DNA from 3 places in the Streptomyces sp. SID14515 genome. Region 2 is predicted to be linked to each of the others. Evidence: riboswitches for the same ligand, from Rfam matches in the RefSeq annotation. Region 2 holds a riboswitch; each other region holds the start of a gene.

Evidence for each region. A riboswitch is a leader RNA that binds a small molecule or an ion and turns the genes downstream of it on or off. The one in region 2 is predicted to bind cyclic di-AMP.
Region 1: another riboswitch for cyclic di-AMP. It lies ahead of G3I54_RS08465 (C40 family peptidase); the one in region 2 lies ahead of G3I54_RS03305 (LysM peptidoglycan-binding domain-containing M23 family metallopeptidase).
Region 3: another riboswitch for cyclic di-AMP. It lies ahead of G3I54_RS03830 (transglycosylase SLT domain-containing protein); the one in region 2 lies ahead of G3I54_RS03305 (LysM peptidoglycan-binding domain-containing M23 family metallopeptidase).

What each region holds. Positions count from the first base shown of each region.
Region 1 covers NZ_JAAGMH010000043.1:20,554-27,149, forward strand. Annotated here, with positions in the region: gene G3I54_RS08440 (PspC domain-containing protein) at 1-78, shown strand, start outside; gene G3I54_RS08445 (response regulator transcription factor) at 75-770, shown strand; gene G3I54_RS08450 (GNAT family N-acetyltransferase) at 780-1,547, opposite strand; gene G3I54_RS08455 (NlpC/P60 family protein) at 1,586-2,665, opposite strand; gene G3I54_RS08460 (hypothetical protein) at 2,869-3,222, shown strand; gene G3I54_RS08465 (C40 family peptidase) at 3,284-4,477, opposite strand; cyclic di-AMP (ydaO/yuaA leader) riboswitch at 4,476-4,641, opposite strand; gene pcrA (DNA helicase PcrA) at 4,899-6,596, shown strand, end outside.
Region 2 covers NZ_JAAGMH010000019.1:28,777-35,372, reverse strand. Annotated here, with positions in the region: gene G3I54_RS03320 (STM4012 family radical SAM protein) at 1-968, shown strand, start outside; gene G3I54_RS03315 (STM4011 family radical SAM protein) at 976-1,899, shown strand; gene G3I54_RS03310 (SGNH/GDSL hydrolase family protein) at 1,911-2,738, opposite strand; gene G3I54_RS03305 (LysM peptidoglycan-binding domain-containing M23 family metallopeptidase) at 2,900-3,856, opposite strand; cyclic di-AMP (ydaO/yuaA leader) riboswitch at 3,860-4,020, opposite strand; gene G3I54_RS03300 (tyrosine-protein phosphatase) at 4,464-5,276, shown strand; gene G3I54_RS38835 (DUF6126 family protein) at 5,296-5,469, opposite strand; gene G3I54_RS03295 (XRE family transcriptional regulator) at 5,534-6,142, opposite strand; gene G3I54_RS03290 (aspartate aminotransferase family protein) at 6,209-6,596, opposite strand, start outside.
Region 3 covers NZ_JAAGMH010000021.1:57,850-64,445, forward strand. Annotated here, with positions in the region: gene G3I54_RS03825 (FAD-dependent oxidoreductase) at 1-765, opposite strand, end outside; cyclic di-AMP (ydaO/yuaA leader) riboswitch at 1,217-1,404, shown strand; gene G3I54_RS03830 (transglycosylase SLT domain-containing protein) at 1,410-2,243, shown strand; gene G3I54_RS03835 (GMC oxidoreductase) at 2,400-4,043, shown strand; gene G3I54_RS03840 (carboxymuconolactone decarboxylase family protein) at 4,119-4,601, opposite strand; gene G3I54_RS03845 (dihydrodipicolinate reductase) at 4,598-5,677, opposite strand; gene G3I54_RS03850 (CARDB domain-containing protein) at 5,809-6,596, opposite strand, start outside.

The sequences.
Region 1 (6,596 bases), on a different contig from region 2:
GGCGGCAGCGCCCGGCTGCGTTCGGTGCCCGGCGGGGGCACCGAGGTCGAGCTGGAGATGGAGAGGGCGAGCGAATGACCGAGAACACCGAAGCCACCGGGGGCCCGGAGCGGCGGGTACGGGTCGTGCTCGTCGACGACCACCGGATGTTCCGCACCGGGGTGCAGGCCGAGATCGGCCGCACCGAGGAGACCGGCGTCGAAGTGGTCGGCGAGGCCGCCGACGTCGACCAGGCGGTCACCGTCATCACGGCGACCCGCCCCGAGGTCGTCCTCCTCGACGTCCACCTCCCGGGCGGCGGCGGCGTCGAGGTGCTCCGCCGCTGCGCGCCCATGATGGGCACGGCCGAGAACCCGGTCCGCTTCCTCGCGCTGTCCGTCTCGGACGCCGCGGAGGACGTCATCGGCGTGATCCGGGGCGGCGCGCGCGGCTATGTCACCAAGACGATCACCGGCACCGACCTGGTCGACTCGATCTTCCGGGTCCAGGAGGGCGACGCGGTCTTCTCCCCGCGTCTGGCCGGCTTCGTCCTGGACGCCTTCGCCTCCACGGACGCCCCGCCGGTCGACGAGGACCTGGACCGCCTCACCCAGCGCGAGCGCGAGGTGCTGCGGCTGATCGCGCGCGGCTACGCGTACAAGGAGATCGCCAAGCAGCTGTTCATCTCGGTGAAGACGGTCGAGTCGCACGTCTCGGCGGTGCTCAGGAAGCTCCAGCTCTCCAACCGCCACGAGCTGACCCGGTGGGCCACGGCACGACGGCTGGTCTGAGACCGTCGGTCAACCGGCGGCCGGGTCGAGCGAGATGTTGACCTTCTCGCCGATCCGGCGGTAGCCGATGCCCGTGTAGATCCGCTCGACGTCGGCGTCGCCCGGCTCCAGCCAGACGGCCCGGCAGCCCTGGTCGAGGGCCCGTTCCGTCAGCCAGGCGGAGAGCGCGGCGCCGACGCCCCGGCGGCGGAAGGACGCGGCGACGGCGAGACCGGCCAGTTCGCTGAGGCCGTCGACCGCGACCGAGCAGCCACCGGCCCCGGCCGGCGTGCCGTCGAGGACGGCCAGGGCGGCGACCCCGTCGCCGGCGGCCGCCGCACGCAGCCAGTCGGTCGTTCCGCTCTCGGGCTCGCCCTCGCCGCCGAAGCCGTGATGCTGGACGCGGGCGGCGTCGGTGAATTCCGCTTCGGTGCCGGGCACCATGATGCGGAGGCCGTCGACCGGGCTCGGCGTCCGGAGGTCCTCGCGGCCGCAGGCCAGCAGCGGGGCCCGGTTCTCCACGGTGAAACCGGCGGCGAGCAGGGCCGGTTCGACAGCCGGGGCCCAGGCGGGCAGGAACTCCAGGCGGGGCAGCCGCTCGCGCCGCCGGAACGCCTCGACCAGGGCCGCCACCTCGTCCGCCGTGGGTTCCGCTTCGCGGTCGGGGATGGCGTAGTTGGCGTACTTCAGCTCCCAGCCCGGGTTGTGCCGGACGGTGAACGGGCCCACGCGGTAGTGGTCGGGCGACCGCAGCGTGAGCGTACGGGCGTAATCCTGGACGGCGTTCGCCATCGTCATACGGGAGTTCCTTCGGCGGTACGGATCGGCGCCGGGGACTATGCCACGCGCGTCGCCCCGGCGAAAGGCATCTGATCGATGGGCGCGATGCGCACCGGTGCTCCCGGGCGCGGGGCGTGGATCATCTGGCCGCCGCCGATGTAGAGGCCGACATGGCTGATCCCGGAGTAGAAGAACACCAGGTCGCCGGGGGCCAGTTCGGAGCGGGAGACCCGGGATCCGGCGTTGATCTGGGTGTAGGTGGTGCGTGGCAGGCTCACGCCCGCCGCCTTCCAGGCCGCCTGGGTCAGGCCCGAGCAGTCGAAGGCGTTGGGGCCCGTCGCGCCCCAGACGTACGGCTTGCCGATCGCCCCGTGGGCGAAGGCGATGGCCTGCCCGGCGCGGGAGTTCGGGGCCGCTGCCGGGCCGCTCCGGGCGGTGGAGCGGTCGGCGTGGGCGGGGCCGCCCCCGTGCCGGGCGTCGGCGGAGCGTTCGTAGGCGGCGCGTTCGTCGGCGGTCAGGGTGTCCAGGAGCCTGCGGGCGTCGGCCAGCTTGGTGCGGATCGCGGTGCGGTGTTCGCGCAGCTCGGTGCGGCGGGCGGCGAGGCGTTCGGTCTCCTGGTCGGCGGTGGCCTTGACGCGGGTGATCTGGGAGACCTGCCGCTTGATGTTCCGCAGCAGGCCGCTCTGGCGGTCGCCCGCCCGGTCGAGGTAGGAGGCGCGCTGCAGATAGGCGTCGGGGTCGGAGGAGAGCGCCAGTTGCAGGGCCGGGTCGAGGGTGCCGCCGCGGTACTGCGCGGTGGCCAGCGAACCCAGGGCGTTCCGCGTGGTGTTGAGGCGGTCGGTGCGGCGGGCGGCCTCGTCGGTCAGGGCCTCGACCCTGCGGGTGGCGGCGGCCGCCTTCTCCTTCGCCCCGTTGTACTTCTCGGTGGCGACCTCGGCGTCGTGGTAGAGCCGGTCGACCTTCGCCTTGACCTGGTCGGCGGTGGGAGCCGGTTCGGCGGGGGCCGCGCCGGCCCCGCTGACCGAGACGGCGGTGGCGGCCCCGGCGAGCGCCAGGGTGGCGGCGGTGCGGGCAGCAGGGCCGGTGAACGGGCGCTGCTTGGGTTTTCGGTGAGCTGACCTGCGGTGCGCTGCCACGGGGGCGGCATCCTTCCTGTCGGCCGACCGCCGGGGGATACCGGCGGGTCCGTGAAGGACGCTAATCCGGGTGCGCGGAAAAGGGTCACCATGACAGCTATTGCCCTGATGTGACGTTTCGCCGATCGCTGATGATCGAAGCGATCAATGAAGGCTTGCCTCACTGAAAGGTAAAACTTTGGCCATGGCTAGGCTCCGGAGCCATGGACGTACTCATCAATGTCTTCGTCGCCCTGCACATCATCGGCATCGCCTCCCTGCTGGGCGGCTTCCTGACGCAGATGAAGGCCATGGGTGAGGGCACCGCCCGCTTCGGCCCGGCCATGCTCCACGGTGCGCTGACCATGCTCGTCACCGGCATCGCCCTCGTCGGCCTCAACCAGGCCGACGACCAGACCGTGAACAACGTCAAGATCGGCATCAAGCTGGCGCTGCTGGTCGTGATCCTCGCCCTGGTCTACGTCAAGCGGGACGACGAGACGGTCGACGAGGGCGCGTTCGGGGCGGTCGGCGGGCTGACGGTCGCCAACATCTTCATCGCCACCGTCTGGACCTGAGGCCGGACCACGGCCTTCCGGGGGCGGCCGCCGAAGAGCCGCCCCCCGGCCCGTACCCGTACTACGCCGGGCGGACGCTCCCGTAGATCGGCATGTAGTAGATCGACTCCTCGCGCACGTTCGCACCCGGCTTCGGGGCGTGGATCATCATGCCGTCGCCCTTGTAGATGCCGACATGGCTGATGTCGTCGTAGAAGAAGACCAGGTCCCCCGGCCGCAGGTCGGACGTGGCGACCCGGGTCCCGACCTTCACCTGATCCCAGGTGGTCCGCGGCAGGGTCACGCCCGCCTCCCGCCACGCCGCCTGCGTCAGCCCCGAGCAGTCGTACGAGGAGGGGCCCGACGCGCCCCAGACGTACGGCTTCCCGATCTGGGCGCGGGCGAAGTCCAGCACCTTCTCCGCCTTGGCGGCGTAACCGCTGCCCGTACCGGATCCGGAGCCCGAACCCGTGCCCGTACCGGAACCGGAGCCCGTGCCCGAACCGCCCGACTCCTTCGCGGCCTCCTCGCGGGCCTTCTCCTCCGCCTCGGCCTTCTCCTTCGCCTCGGCGGCCTGCCGGGCGGCCAGCTTCGCCGCCTTCTCCTTGGCCTCGGCCTCCTTCTTGCGCTCCAGCTCCGCCAGCCGCGCCTTCTCCTCGGCGGTCAGCCGGGACAGCAGCCCACGGGCCTCGGTGAGCTTGGTCTGCACGTCCTTCTTGCTGGAGGCGAGCGTGGCCTGCGTCTCGGTGAGGGTCTCCAGGCTCTTCACCGCCTCCGCGCGCTTCTTCGCCGCCGAGGCCTGCTGCGTACGGAAATCGGTGACGGCCTTCTGCTGCCGCTCCGTCGCCCGGTCCATCAGCCGGCTCTGGTCGAAGTACCCCTGCGGGTCGTCCGCCAGGAAGAACGTCGCCGTGGGCGCGATGCCGCCGCTGCGGTACTGCGCCGCCGCGTAGGAGCCCAGCGCCCGGCGCGCCTCGTTGATCTTCTCGGTCCGCTTCGCCACGTCGGAGAGCAGCGTGTCGACCTTCTTCTGCTGCGTGGCGGAGGCGGCCTTGGCCCGGTTGTACTCCTGGGTCGCGGTGCCCGCCTGCCGGTACAGGGCGTCGACCTTCTTCTGCACTTCCTCGATGGCGGGCTTCGGCTCCGCGGGCGCGGCCGTGGCGCTCTGCGTGGAGAGCAACGTCACGGAGGCCAGCGCGGCCGTCGTCAGCCCGACGGCGGGAGTGGTGGTGCGCACCTTCGTGCGCGGCTTGCGATGCGATGCCAAGACCGGCATCTCCTTCCGTGGACCGCCTACCGGGTTAGCTGTCGGGTTCGGACGGAACGGAAGGCTGTCCTACGGTCCGGATCGAGGTCACGGACCGATTCACCCCGGTTCTGCGTGTGGGTCCCCGGTTCCGAACTGCCTGGAGGGCAGGACGGATTCGGCAGAGGTGTCCGTTAGGCGCGGTTCGCCTCAGGGAGGTACGGATCACCTGACCGAGCACGCTAGCCAACCCGTGGCACCGCTGGGAAGCACGATGAGCGATATGCCCGATACATTTTCGTGACCTTTTCGGATCGAGGGCTCCGCACCCCCTCCGACCGGGCACTCCTTCACGGAACGTCGACGTCCGCTCTCCGTGCGTAGAGCCGAAACCGTCGCTTCCCGGCTTCGGCGGAAGGTTGTCAGTCCGGCCGCCTAGACTCAGTAGGCGATGAGCAGCCTCTTTGACGACAGTTTCCTGACCGGCCTCCAGCCCGCGGAGGACGGCCCCCCGCCGCCCCCCGAGGACCACGCGCCCGAAGCGGTGCCGGAGGGACTCTTCGAGGGCGTCTACGACGCGCCCCCGCCTCCCCGGGACGGGTACTACCGGGACGGTCACCCGCGCCCGGTGATCGACTCCGCCGCGCTGCTCGACGGGCTGAACACCGAGCAGCGCGCCGCCGTCGTGCACGCCGGATCCCCGCTGCTCATCGTCGCCGGGGCCGGCTCCGGCAAGACCCGGGTGCTCACCCACCGCATCGCCCATCTGCTGGCCGAGCGCGGCACGCACCCCGGGCAGATCCTCGCGATCACCTTCACCAACAAGGCCGCGGGCGAGATGAAGGAGCGCGTCGAGCAGCTGGTGGGCCCGCGCGCCAACGCCATGTGGGTCATGACCTTCCACAGCGCGTGCGTCCGCATCCTGCGCCGCGAGTCGAAGAAGCTCGGCTTCACCTCGTCGTTCTCGATCTACGACGCCGCCGACTCCAAGCGCCTGATGGCCCTGGTCTGCCGTGACCTCGACCTGGACCCCAAGCGCTATCCGCCGAAGTCCTTCACCGCCAAGGTCTCCAACCTCAAGAACGAGCTCATCGACGAGGAGACCTTCGCCGGACAGGCGGCGGACGGGTTCGAGAAGACCCTCGCCCAGGCGTACGCGCTCTACCAGGCCCGCCTGCGCGAGGCCAACGCCCTGGACTTCGACGACATCATCATGACGACGGTCCACCTCCTCCAGGCCTTCCCGGACGTCGCCGAGCACTACCGCCGCCGCTTCCGCCACGTCCTCGTCGACGAGTACCAGGACACCAACCACGCCCAGTACACGCTGGTCCGTGAGCTGGTCGGCCCGGCCGGGGAGAACGACGCGCCCGCCGAGCTGTGCGTGGTGGGCGACGCGGACCAGTCGATCTACGCCTTCCGGGGCGCGACCATCCGCAACATCCTCCAGTTCGAGGAGGACTACCCGAGCGCGACGACGATCCTGCTGGAGCAGAACTACCGCTCCACGCAGACGATCCTCTCCGCCGCCAACGCCGTCATCGAGCGCAACGAGAGCCGCCGCCCCAAGAACCTCTGGACCAACGCCGGCTCCGGCGCCCGCATCACCGGCTATGTCGCCGACACCGAGCACGACGAGGCGCAGTTCGTCGCCGACGAGATCGACCGGCTCACCGACGCGGGCGACGCCAAGGCGGGCGACGTCGCCGTCTTCTACCGGACCAACGCCCAGTCCCGTGTCTTCGAAGAGATCTTCATCCGCGTCGGCCTGCCCTACAAGGTCGTCGGCGGCGTGCGCTTCTACGAGCGCAAGGAGGTCCGGGACGTCCTGGCCTACCTCCGCGTCCTCGCCAACCCCGAGGACACCGTCCCGCTGCGCCGCATCCTCAACGTCCCCAAGCGCGGCATCGGCGACCGCGCCGAGGCCATGATCGACGCCCTGTCGACGCGCGAGAAGATCTCCTTCCCGCAGGCGCTGCGCCGCGTCGACGAGGCGTACGGCATGGCCGCCCGCTCCTCCAACGCCGTCAAGCGCTTCAACACGCTGATGGAGGAGCTGCGCACGATCGTCGAGTCCGGCGCCGGGCCCGCCGTCGTGCTGGAAGCCGTCCTGGAGCGCACGGGCTATCTCGCCGAGCTCCAGTCCTCC
Region 2 (6,596 bases):
GCGCGGTCCCGCTGTCCGTGGAGACCTCGCCCTCCACGGCGACGGCGGACCGGCTGGCGGTGCTGGCCGACCGGGGCACGACCAGGGTCAGCATCGGCGTGCAGAGTTTCGTGGACGAGGAGGCGCGGGCGGCGGTCCGCCCACAGCGCCGGGCCGATGTGGAGGCGGCGCTCGGCCGTATCCGCGAGGCCCGGATCCCGGTGCTGAACATCGATCTGATCTACGGCATCGACGGGCAGAGCGAGCGCAGCTGGCTCGCCTCGCTGGACGCGGCGCTGGCCTGGCGGCCGGAGGAGCTGTATCTGTATCCGCTGTATGTCCGCCCGCTCACCGGTCTGCACCGCCTGGGCGTGGCGTCCGGCGCGGAGGCGCAGGCCCCGGAGGATGCCGCCTGGGACGAGCAGCGGCTGCGGCTGTACGCGGTGGGGCGGGACCATCTGCTGGCGCACGGCTACGAGCAGGTGTCGATGCGGATGTTCCGGCGGACCGACGCCCCTCGGGAGCAGGAGGGGCCCGAGGACTACGCCTGCCAGACCGACGGCATGATCGGCCTGGGCTGCGGGGCCCGTTCGTACACGGCGGCCCTGCACTACTCCTTCGACTACGCGGTGGACATGCGGGAGATCCGGTCGATCATCGACCGTTTCACCGCCACCGAGGACTTCTCGCGGGCCGAGGTCGGCCGGTATGTCGACGTCGACGAGGCGCGCCGACGCCACCTCCTCCAGTCGCTGCTCCAGGCGGCGGGGCTGCCGGTGGCGGACTACCGGGCGCGGTTCGGTACGGATCCGGGCGCGGACTTCCCGGCCGAGCTGGCCGGGTTCGCGGCCCGGGGCTGGCTGGACGACTCGGCCCCGGAGGGGCTGCTGCGGCTGTCCCCGTCGGGTCTGACCCACTCCGACGCGCTGGGTCCGGCGCTGTTCTCCCCCGGGGTGCGGGCCGCGATGGCCGCGTACGAGCGGAAGTGAGCCGGACATGGACCTGACGATTCTCTACCGGGGCCCGCTCGCCTCCTGCGACTACGACTGTCCGTACTGCCCGTTCGCCAAGCGGCGGGACAGCCGCGCGCAGCTCACGGCGGACCGGGAGGCGCTGGAGCGGTTCACCGGCTGGGCGGCGGCACAGACCGGCGACCGGCTGTCCGTGCTGTTCACCCCGTGGGGCGAAGGGCTGGTGCGTTCCTGGTACCGGCGGGCGCTGACCGAGCTGTCGCGGCTGCCGCACATCGGCCGGGTCGCGATCCAGACGAACCTGAGCGGCCGCACCGACTGGCTGGCGGACGCCGATCCGGCGCGGATCGCGCTGTGGTGCACGTACCACCCGGGGCAGACGCCGTACGACCGGTTTCTGGGTAAATGCCGGGAGCTGTCGGCGAAGGGGATCCGCTACAGCGTGGGGGTGGTGGGCTTCGACGCCCATCTGGAGGAGGCGCGGCGGCTGCGGGCGGCGCTGCCCGAGGAGGTCTATCTCTGGGTGAACGCCGCCGAGGGCCATACGTACACCGACGAGGAGGCGGCGCGGTGGACGGAGCTGGATCCGCTGTTCCCCTACAGCCGTGATCCGCACCGCTCGGCGGGGCTGCCCTGCCGGACGGGCGAGTCGGTGATCTCGGTGGACGGCGACGGCACGGTGCGGCGCTGTCACTTCGTCAAGGCGGAGCTGGGCAATCTCTACGACGGCAGCTACCGCCGGGCGCTCGGCCCGCGGGCCTGTCCGCTCGCCGTGTGCGACTGCCACATCGGCTATGTGCATCTGGAGACGCTGCCGCTGTACGACGTGTTCGCGGGCGGCGTCCTGGAGCGGATACCGGCGGGGCGCCCACCGGGCGCGGGCACGCCGCCGGACGGGCTCGTGGTGCCGAACCCGTCCCGGCGTGCGCTTCCCCTGCTGGAGCCCTGAGCTCCCGGCCGCTACAGCGGCAGCAGGTCGGGGCGCTTCGCCTCGACGTGGTCGCCGGAGGACTCGCCGCGCAGCCGTCGTCCGATCCACGGCACCAGGTATTCGCGGGCCCACTGGATGTTGTCGCGCCGCTCGTCGAAGGGGCTGCGCTGGGCCTGCGGAGGCCAGGGCTGGTCGGGGTCGGCGGGCACGTCGTGGCCGAGGACCTGGGCGGCGCGCAGGGCAACCCGGGTGTGGCCCTCGGGCGACAGATGCAGCCGGTCGGCGTCCCACGCGCGCCGGTCCTGGACCGAGCGCAGCGACCACAGGTCCAGCACGGGGCACTGGTAGCGGTCGGCGATGGCCCGCAGATGGACGTTGTACGTGGCGATCTTGCCGCGCATGTGGCGCAGCACCGGAACGCCCCGGGTGTCGAAGCCGGTGGTGACCATGACCGTGCCGACGGCGTTGCTCAGGTCGGCGACCGCCCGCTCGAAACGCTCGGCGAGGTCGTCGGGGTCGGTGCCGGGCCGGATGATGTCGTTGCCGCCCGCGCAGAAGCTGACCAGGTCGGGGGCCAGCTCCTTGGCGCGGGGGATCTGCTCCTCGACGATCTGGTCGAGGAGACGTCCTCGTACGGCGAGATTGGCGTAGCGGAAGTCCCCGTGCGGGGAGTCCTCGGGGCCGGCCTCCGCGTCGGGGGCCGGGAGCCGGTCGGCGAGGAGGACCGCGAAGCGGTCCGCCCAGCCTACGAAGGTCCCGTCGGGGCCGGGGTCGCCGACGCCCTCGGTGAAACTGTCGCCAATCGCCGCGTACGACCCGATGATGTGCTGCTGGTTGTTTCTCGAATCGTCTGCCACAAGCACTTATCCTGCATCGTTCGATGTGACCTACGCGACCGTAATACGGGGTTGACGGGTGGTGAGATAGACCACCCGGTCAGGTTTTGGTAAAGCCGGAATAAAGAGAGGGGCGGTGCGCCGCCGCGCACCGCCCCTCGGATACTTCTCGTCGCGCTCGGTCAGACGGAGACGCCGTGCTGACGCAGGTACGCGATCGGGTCGACGTCCGAGCCGTAGCTCGGGCCGGTGCGGACCTCGAAGTGCAGGTGCGGGCCGGTGGAGTTGCCGGTGGAGCCGGAGAGGCCGATCTGCTGGCCGCCGGTGACGGTCTGGCCGACGGAGACGTTCAGCGAGGACTGGTGGGCGTACTGGGAGTACATGCCGTCCTCGTGCTGGATGACGACCTCGTTGCCGTACGAGCCGCTGTTGCCGGCCGAGACGACGGTGCCCGGGCCGATGGCCAGGACGGGGGTGCCGGAGGCGGCCTGGAAGTCCGATCCGGTGTGGTAGCCGCTGGACCAGCTGGCGCCCGAAGCGCGGTACTGGGTGGTGACGTTGGCGCTGGCCAGCGGGGCCGACCAGCCGGAGCCGGTGGCCTCGGAGGAGCCGGTCTGCGCGGAGTCGCCGGAGCCCTCGGAGTCGTCGGCGGAGATGGTGTCGCCCTTCGGGGCTTCCTTCGGCGCGGCCTTCGGGGCCGGAGCGGCCTTCTTCGGGGCGGCCTCGGGAGCGGCGGACTTCTCGGCCGGGGCGGAGCCCTTGGCGCCGAGGGTCAGCTTCATGCCCGGGTGGATCAGGCTGGGGTTCTCGCCGACGGTGGAGCGGTTGTCCTGGTACAGCTTCTCCCACCCGCCCTTGAGCTGGTGCTCGGCCGCGATCTTCGACAGGTAGTCGCCGGAGACGACGGAGTACGTCTTCGGGGCGGTCTTCGACGCGGCGGGGGCGGCCGACGGGGCGGTGTGCGCGGCGGCGACCGAGGCGGCGGCGGGCTTCGCGGCCGGAGCGGCCTGGTCGGCGGCGCTCGCGACGGTGGCGCCGATGAGCGGCAGGGCGAGTGCGGCGCCGCCGGTCCCCGCGACGAGGACGCCGCGGGAGATCGGGCCGGACTTCGGACGACGGTGCTTACCCTTTGCGGGCATGGGGAAGTTCCTCTCCGGCGCCTGCGAGGTGAGCTGTCGGGTTCGGGCTGGAGATGCCCGGTCGCGTTGCGGCGACTTCACCCCGAGCCGGTCCGGATCACTCCGGATCGGCGGCTTACCTGGTTCCCCCGCTCCTGCCACACGTGAGTGGGTGGGTGCGAATTCCGGGCGGCGGCAGGATTAGGCGGTCCGTCCGGATTGCGGCGACCGTAAACCGGTCAGGACGAGCGGAACAAGCCATCGGTTGCGCGCCGGAATCATCGATTCGATATCGCCCCGGATTTCCCGTCACACTCCGTGGATTACGGATCTTGGATTTCCGTACGGGCAACGGGAATACCCCCGGGCGCGCTCGCCACGGTCCGTCACGGATATGATCCCGCTCACCTCCGGAATCCCATCTCCCCCATTAGCGGGGCATGTTCTGCGAAATACACCAATACGGACATGCCGCCGAGAGTGCTCCTGACGCCGGGTCAGCCCGGCCTCGACGGCACCCCGCGACGGGGTGGCGACCGTGATGATTTTCTGTCGAATCGATGTCGTATCGTCACGGGAGCGCCCTCGCCGGCGAGCCGCGCCGACGCCAGAGATCCCAGGAGCCACCGTGACGCAGCAGGTGCCGCAGGTCCCGCCGACAGAGACCGTGCTGACCGGAGTCCGCAACTTCCGCGACGTGGGCGGGCTCCCCACCACGGACGGGCGGCGCACCGCCTTCGGGCGGCTCTACCGCAGCGGCCACCTGGCGCACGCCACCGCCGAGGACGCGGCCTTCCTCGGCGGGCTCGGACTGCACACGGTCTTCGACTTCCGCCACTCCGCCGACCACCGCCTCGACGGTTACGACATCGAGCTGCCCGGTGTCCGCAATGTCAGCATTCCGCTCTCGGACCCGGCCGACGGCGCGGAGTTCTGGCGGCTGGTGGGCGACGGGAACATCGAGCAGCTGCGCTCGGTCCTCGCCAACGGCAAGGGCGTCGACCGCATGATCCGGATGTACCGCGCGACGATCGAGGACCGCACCGCCGAGCACAGCCGGGTGCTGCACGCGCTGGCCGAGGACAGCGTCCCGGCCCTGATGCACTGCGCGGCGGGCAAGGACCGGGCCGGCCTCTCGATCGCGGTCGCCCTGCTGGCGGTCGGCGTGGAGGTGGAGGCGATCGAGGAGGACTACCTCAAGTCCAACGACCTCCACCGCCGCTACAACGTGAAGCGCTCCGACGCGTCCGACGCGGGCATGTCGCCCGAGGTGATGGAGCTGCTGGACCCGCTCTTCGGGGCGCGGCCCGCCTATCTCGCGGCGGCCTTCGCGACCATCGAGGAGAACTGGGGCACGACGGACCGCTACCTGGCCGAGGGGCTGAAGATCTCCGCCGACACCCGGGAGCGGCTGCGCGAGCGCCTGCTCGACCAGGACTGACCCGTCCGCCGGCGGGCCGTCACTTGCTCCCGGCCACCACGAAGAGCAGGTAGAGGAAGGCCGCGATGACATGGCCCGCCACCAGATAGGCGAAGAGCCGGATGATGACGCCGCGCGGCATCCGCTTCTCCTGCGGGTCCTCGTTCGCGCGACGTCCGGGGCCCAGCGGGTCGTAGTGTTCGGAATCGGACATGACGGTCCTCTCTGTCGGCCTCGCGGCCGGTGGAGCGAAGGATGGAGCCGGCGGGGACGGCCGGTCAGCGCGCGTGGAGGGCGTTGCCGAGGCAGAGCTCGGCGGCGGGACTCTGCAGCAGGGTGTGGACGAAGAGCAGCTCAGCACCGCCGCGGTCGACGGCCGCGATCCGGTGCGGGGTGAGCGAGTCGAAGTGGGCGCTGTCGCCGGGTTCGAGGTCGTGCACGGTGTCGCCGAGCCCGACCCGCAGCCGCCCCTCCATGACGTACAGCCACTCCTCGCCGGGATGGACCCGGACCAGGTCGCCCTGGGCCCCGTACGGAACACGTACCCGCAGGGCCTGCATCGCGCGGCCGGAGCCGCCGGCCTGCCGGTACATCCAGCCGTCCGCCTCCGCCCCCTCGAAGCCGCCGCCGCGGACGATCGCGTCCCGTTCGGGCGGCTGCTCGCCGAGGAGCTCGGAGACCGTCGTACCGTAGATACGGGCCAGCCCCAGCAGCATCGGCAGCGAGGGCTGTCGGCGGCCGGTCTCCAGCCGGGAGAGATGGGCCGGGGAGAGTCCGGCCCGCCGGGCGGCGGTCTCCAGGGTGAGACCACGGCTTCGGCGCAGGTCACGCAGTCGGGGTGCGACGCCGGGGAGCTCGTCCGGCACCCCTTCGTCCGGAGGGTTCATGCCTCCATTGGGCCAGGATCTTTCCTCCGGGGCAAATAACTTGCCCCGGAGGCAAAGCGGCATCCGTCAGCGGTTGGCCACGGCCTGCTTGACCAGCGTCCGGCCGAAGTCCCACATCAGTCCGCCGCCGCTGTGCGCGTCGTCCATGACGGAGGTGAACGCCGCCACGAAGCGCTCCACCTCCGCGTCGCCGATGACCAGCGGCGGGATCAGCTTGATCACTTCCAGGTGGTCGCCGGAGACCTGGGTGAGGATCCGGTGCTTCTGGAGCAGCGGCACCACGACCATCTGAGCGAAGAGCCCCTTGCGGGCCGCCTGGAGCATGGTCCAGCGGCTGCGGAGCTTCAGCGACGACGGCCGGCCGAACTCGATGCCGATCATCAGCCCGCGCCCGCGGACCTCGTGCAGCAGCTCGTAGCGGTCCACCAGGGCCGCCAGCCGCTCGCGCAGCAGA
Region 3 (6,596 bases), on a different contig from region 2:
CCAGTTCTCCAGGGTCTGCGCGACCATGTTGGCCTGCTTGTTCTCCCGGCGGGTGGCGATGGAGCCCTCGTCGTACTCGATGTCCTCGGGGTTGACGATGACCTCGATGTTGGGGGAGTGGTCCAGCTCCCGCAGCTCCATCGGGCTGAACTTGGCCTGTGCGGGGCCACGCCGCCCGAACACATGCACCTCCAGCGCCTTGTTCTGCTTGAGGCCCTGGTACACGTTGTCCGGGATCTCGGTGGGCAGCAGCTCGTCCGCCGTCTTGGCCAGGACACGGGCCACGTCCAGGGCCACGTTCCCGACGCCGAGCACCGCGACCTTCTCCGCGGTCAGCGGCCAGGTGCGCGGGACCTCGGGGTGCCCGTCGTACCAGGAGACGAACTCGGCGGCGCCGTAGGAACCGTCCAGCTGGATGCCGGGGATGTCGAGCGCCCGGTCGGCCTCGGCGCCGGTGGAGAAGATCACCGCGTCGTAGAACGACCGCAGGTCGTCCAGGCCGATGTCGTGCGGGTAGCTGACGTTGCCGAAGAGCCGGATCTGGGGCTTGTCCAGCACCTGGTGCAGGGCCTTGACGATGCCCTTGATGCGCGGGTGGTCGGGGGCCACGCCGTAACGGATCAGGCCGAAGGGCGCGGGCATGCGCTCGAAGAGGTCGATCGAGACCCCCGGGTCCTGGCAGACCTCGGATTTGAGCAGCGCGTCCGCAGCATAGATACCGGCGGGGCCGGCTCCGACAATGGCGACGCGGACGGGGCGTGTCATGGCGTGGTGATCCTTCGGGGCGGGCGAACGCGGGCAGGTACAGCGTACGTCGGAGGTAAGGGTTGGCTTACTAGTCTCCACCCCACACCGTAAGCGATCGCCCCGCGGGCCCTTCGGTCACCCCCACCCAGAGTGTCCGATTGGCCCGTTTCGTTATGCCCATATGGTCGATTTGGTTCTTTTGCTCCGTCTATCCGTAAAGGGATTTCCAGGCCTTTTGATGCATTTGCCTGGGCCTGTTTTCGCCATCACCGCGAGCGAGTGGTGAGCGTCACGTCCGAGGGCGCGGACGCAGAACCGGAGGCATCGGTTCCCTTCTGTGCGAAGAAAGTTGACGCCGTGACGGTGCGGGCCGATCCGGGAATTCCGCCATTCGATCTTGCGTGGAAAAGGGAATCCGGAATGCGGGGCTTGTTCTGTCCCGCGTTTCTCGCCTACGGTCACCGTCAATCCGGATGGAACGCCGAATCCTGCCGCCGTCCGGGAATCCGAAACCCACTCACGTACGGCAGGAGCGGGGGACCCAGGTAAGTCGCCGAACCGTAACCGGAACGGCTTGGGGTGAAGTCGCACGATCGTGCGGCCAGACATCTCCCGTCTGAACCCGACAGCTCACCTCGCAGGCGCCGGAGAGGAAATCCCCCATGCCCGCACAGGGTAAGCACCGCCGTCCCCAGTCCACCTCGCTGCGTCGTGGCCTCGCCGCCGTGACCACCGGCGGAGCCGTTCTCGCGCTCCCCGTGATCGGCGCCACCAGCGCCTTCGCGGCCCCCGCCCCCACCGCCGCACCGCAGGCCGTGGCCCCCGCCGCGGTGGTCGCCCAGGCGAATTCCGCCGTGAAGGCCGCGCCCGCCCAGCATTCCGTGGTGGCCGGCGAAACGCTTTCCAAGATCGCCCGAGAGCATTCCGTCAGCGGCGGCTGGCAGAAGCTGTACGAAGGCAACCGGAAGATCGTCGGAGAGAATCCCGACCTTATTCACCCGGGTATCAAGCTGACGCTCGGAAACAAGGCCGCCGCCCCGTCGGACGCCAAGTCCTCCAAGGCTTCCGCCGCCACCGCGCGCGGTGCGTCGGCGGACCGTGCCGACCGTTCGGAGCGTACGAACATCGCCCCGGTGGCGAAGGCCGCTCCGGCCGCCGAGAAGGCCGTCGCATACACCGATGACCTCGACGGCTGGATCAAGGAATCGCTCGCGGTCATGGCCGAGCACGGCATCCCCGGCACCTACGAGGGCATCCACCGCAACATCATGCGCGAGTCCTCGGGCAACCCCGCCGCGATCAACAACTGGGACTCCAACGCGGTCAAGGGCACCCCGTCCAAGGGCCTGCTCCAGGTCATCGACCCGACCTTCCAGGCCTACCACGTGCCCGGCACCTCGACCGACAGCTATGACCCGGTCGCCAACATCACGGCCGCGTGCAACTACGCCGCGGACCGCTACGGCTCGATCGACAACGTCTTCGGCGCCTACTGATCCTCCGCGCCCGAACCCGAGGGGCCCCGGACTGCATGGTCCGGGGCCCCTCCGTCATGCCGGACGGCGCCGTGAAGTTACCCCCAAGTTTCTAGTGACTTACCACGCGATCGACAGTAGAACCTGTTGCACTCTGTCGAGAGTGAGGGATGTCACATGAGTGACACTACCAAGCAGGATGGCGGGACCAAGGGCGTCTCGCGTCGAAGATTCATCACTGGAACAGGTTCTCTTCTGGGGGTCGCGGCGCTTGCCGGGACCACCGCACCGGCCTGGGCGAGCGCACGGGCGGCAGCAGCGCCGATCGGCTCCGGGGCCCATGTGCCCGTCCTGGTCATCGGCACCGGATACGGCGGCTCCGTCGCCGCCCTCCGGCTCGCCCAGGCCGGCACGGACGTCCACATGGTCGAGATGGGCATGGCCTGGGACACCCCGGGCGCGGACGGAAAGATCTTCGCCAACACCACCAAACCGGACGACCGCTCCTTCTGGCTGCGGACCCGGACCAAGCAGCCGCTGAGCAACTTCCTCGGCTTCCCCATCGACAAGGACGTCAACCGCTACACCGGCATCCTGGACGCCGAGGAGTTCGGCGGCATCACGGTCTACCAGGGCCGCGGCGTCGGGGGTGGATCCCTGGTCAACGGCGGCATGGCCGTCACCCCGCGCCGGGAGAACTTCGGCGCCATCCTCCCGACGGTGAACGCCGAGGAGATGTACAGCACCTACTACCCGCGCGCCAACAGCGGGCTCGGCGTCACCACCATCGATCCCGCCTGGTTCGACACCGTCGACTGCTACCAGTACGCCCGGGTCGGCCGAAAACACGCGCAGCGCTCCGGCTTCCCGTTCCTCTTCGTGCCCGCCGTGTACGACTGGGACTACATGAAGCAGGAGGCGGCCGGAACCGTACCGAAGTCGGCCCTGGACGCGGAGATCCTCTACGGCAACAACTACGGCAAGAAGTCGCTCCAGAAGACCTACATCGACCGGATCAGGGCCACCGGCCGGGTCACCATCTCCCCGCTCCACAAGGTCACCACGGTCACCCCGGCCCCCGGCGGCGGCTACACCGTGCTCATCGACCAGCTGGACACCGGCGGCCGGACCGCCGTGACCAAGACCGTCACGGCGGACAAGGTGTTCTTCGCCGCGGGCAGCGTGGGCACCAGCAAGCTGCTCGTCGGCCTCAAGGCCACCGGCGCCCTGCCCCTCCTCAACAACGAGATCGGCAAGGGCTGGGGCGACAACGGCAACGTCATGTGCGGCCGGGCCAACCACCTCTGGGATCCGACGGGCAAGGTGCAGTCGTCCATCCCGACCGGCGGCATCGACAACTGGGACGCCGGCGGAGCGTTCGCCGAAGTCGCTCCGCTGCCCACCGGCATCGAGACCTGGGCCTCCTTCTACCTCTCGATCACCAAGAACCCCAACCGCGCCCAGTTCACCTGGAACGCGGCGGCGGGCAAGGCCGAACTGAACTGGCAGACGGCGTGGAAGCAGCCGTCCATCGACGCCGCGAAGACCATCTTCGACAAGATCAACCAGAAGGAGGGGACGATCTACCGCACGGACCTCTTCGGTGTCTACAAGATCTGGGGCGACCACCTCACCTACCACCCGCTGGGCGGCGCGGTCCTGGACAAGGCCACCGACAACTACGGCCGGCTGCACGGCTACCCCGGCCTGTACGTCATCGACGGCGCGCTGATCCCCGGCAACACCAGCGTGAACCCCTTCGTCACCATCACCGCGCTCGCCGAACGCAACATCGAACGGATCATCGCGACCGATCTGTAGGCGACCCACGAAAGAGCCCGGGGCCGGGAGTGCCAACCCGGCGGCCCCGGACTCCGTCCGTGGGGGCCCCGCCCCTCACCCGTGACCGGGCAGCACGCACACCGAGTCGATCCCCAGCACATGGTTGAGCCGCCCGAACGCCAGCCACGAGCCGATGCTCATCGTCAGCTCCACGATCTCCGCCTGGCTGTAGCGCGCGGTCATCCGCTCCCAGAAGGCGTCGTCCAGACCGTGATGGTCGAGCGTGTACCGCTCGGCGTACTCCGCCGCGAGCCGGGTCCGCTCGTCGAAGGCGTCGGTCGTACGCCACCGGGTCACCGCGTCGGCGAACTCCTCCTCGACCTTCGCCCCGTCCCGCTCGGTCCGCCAGTCCAGGCAGAACAGGCACCCGTTGATCTGCGCCACCCGCAGCCTGGCCGCCTCGAACTCCCGCAGCCCCAGCGTCGTGTGTTCGTACACCGACATCGAGAACGTGGCGGCGGCCATCCCGATGCCGGGCACCATCTCCCCCCATACGTAGCCGATGGGCTCCTCGCCCTCCGGAACATCGATGATCATGCCGGTCTCCTTCCCAGCCTGCCGACCGCAGGCCGCAGCGGAACGTCGAGTGCGTCGTACAGGCCCGGCTTCGCGTCCACCAGCCAGTCGATCGCCGAGACGAGCCGCCCGACCGCGGTGGCGTTCCCGCCCGCCGACCGGTTCTCGCCCTCGTCGGACGCCTCGACCGTCACCTCGATACGGGGACGGCCCTCGATCACCACCCGGTGCGCGCCCACCCCGTCCGGCGGCGACGGCCAGTCCGGGGCGCACGACGGGTGGATACGGGTGATGTGCTCGATGACGATGCGGGGCTCGCCGTCCACGATGCCCTGCACCTCGAAGCGCACCGCGCCCTGGGTGCCCGCAGCGAACGCGCCCATCGTGCGGGTGTGCACCTCTTGCTCCAGCGCCCGGCGGTCCAGGGTCTCGCGGATCTCGTCGAGCTCGACGCCCAGTGCCCGCGCCATGAGCCGTATCTGACCGCCCCACACCATCGTCGGAACGCTCTCCGCCAGCATCAGCGGCTCGTAGTCCATTGGATGACCCATCCCGATCAGATGGCGCACCGACTCCTCCTGCTCGTACGTGGAGTAGTCGAAGATCTCCTGGCAGCGGATGACGTCCACCTCGGTGCCGAGGCCGCTGACCAGCAGGGGCAGGACGTCGTTGCCCCAGCCGGGGTCGACGCCGGAGACGAAGAGGGAGCCGCCGCCCTCGGCGACGGCGGCCAGGACCGGGTCCCGCAGCTCCGGCGGGGCGTTGCGCTGGTCGTAGAGCGGATAGAGGGAGGGCGTGACGACCACCGCGCCGGCCCGGATAGCCCGGCCGATGTCGGTGAGGGCGTCGTCGGGACGGATATCGCCGGACGCCGCGTAGACCACCGCGCGGGGGCGGGCGGCCAGCACGGCGGCGATGTCGTCGGTGGCCGCGACCCCGAGCGTGCGCCCGAGACCGCCGAGCTCGCCGGCGTCGCGGCCGACCTTGGCGGGATCGTGCACGAGGACGGCGGCGAGCGTCAGTGCCGGATGGGCCGCGACGGCGCGGATCGCCGCGCGGCCGACGTTGCCGGTACCCCAGACAACCGTGGGAATCATGCGCGGAGAGTAGCTCCGGGGCCTTGTACTTCCCAGAGCCGTGACACCACCAAATCCGCCCGGCCACAAGGGTGTTCCCGGGCCGACGGGGGATCCGCCGACCCGGGAACCGTACCGGGGTCCTGCCGGGTCTAGCGCTTCGCCCGGGCGCCGTTCGGAGTGCCGGTGATGGTGAACTGCGAGCCGGGCTCGATCAGTACATCGCCGTCGCGCGAGTCGGTGATCGTCACATCGGTGAGCGTCGCGTTGCCGCGGGCGCCGCCCATCGCGAGGATGCCGGATCCGTTGTTGGACCTGTCGATCCGGACGTTCTCGATCGTGACGTCCGGCATCAGCCCGCCGCCCGTCTTGAACTGGATGCCGTCATAGGTGGAGTCGATGATGTCCGTGTCGCGGATCGTGACCCCGGGGATCGGCAGGTTCTGCGGGAAGAGGGTGATCGCGCCGAACTCCTGGTCCTCGTTCCAGAAGGCTCCGCCGGTGCGGTACAGCGCGTTGTTGGCGATCAGCGTCTGCCCGGAGAAGGGCAGCGGGTCGTGGTCGGTCGCCAGCATGATGGCCGGGTAGTTCATGGTGTCGGAGATGATGTTGTTCTCGATCTTGTTGCCGTAACCCCCGTAGATCGCGATGCCGTTGGCGCGCCACGGCAGCTGGATGGTGTTGTTGCGGAAGCTGTTGTCGTGGCCGATGTCGACGGACTGGTCCTTGACGTACTTGCTGGACCAGACGGCGAGCGCGTCGTCGCCGGTGTTGCGGAACGAGGAGTTGTAGACCGTGGAGTTACGGGTGCCGTTGGCGAAGTTGATGCCGTCGGCGTAGGTGTTGCGGATCCGCATGCCGGTGAACTCGACGCCGTCGCCCGGGTTCCACAGCTCCTGGATGTTGTCGAAGTCGCGGCCGGCCCAGACGCCCACGTTGG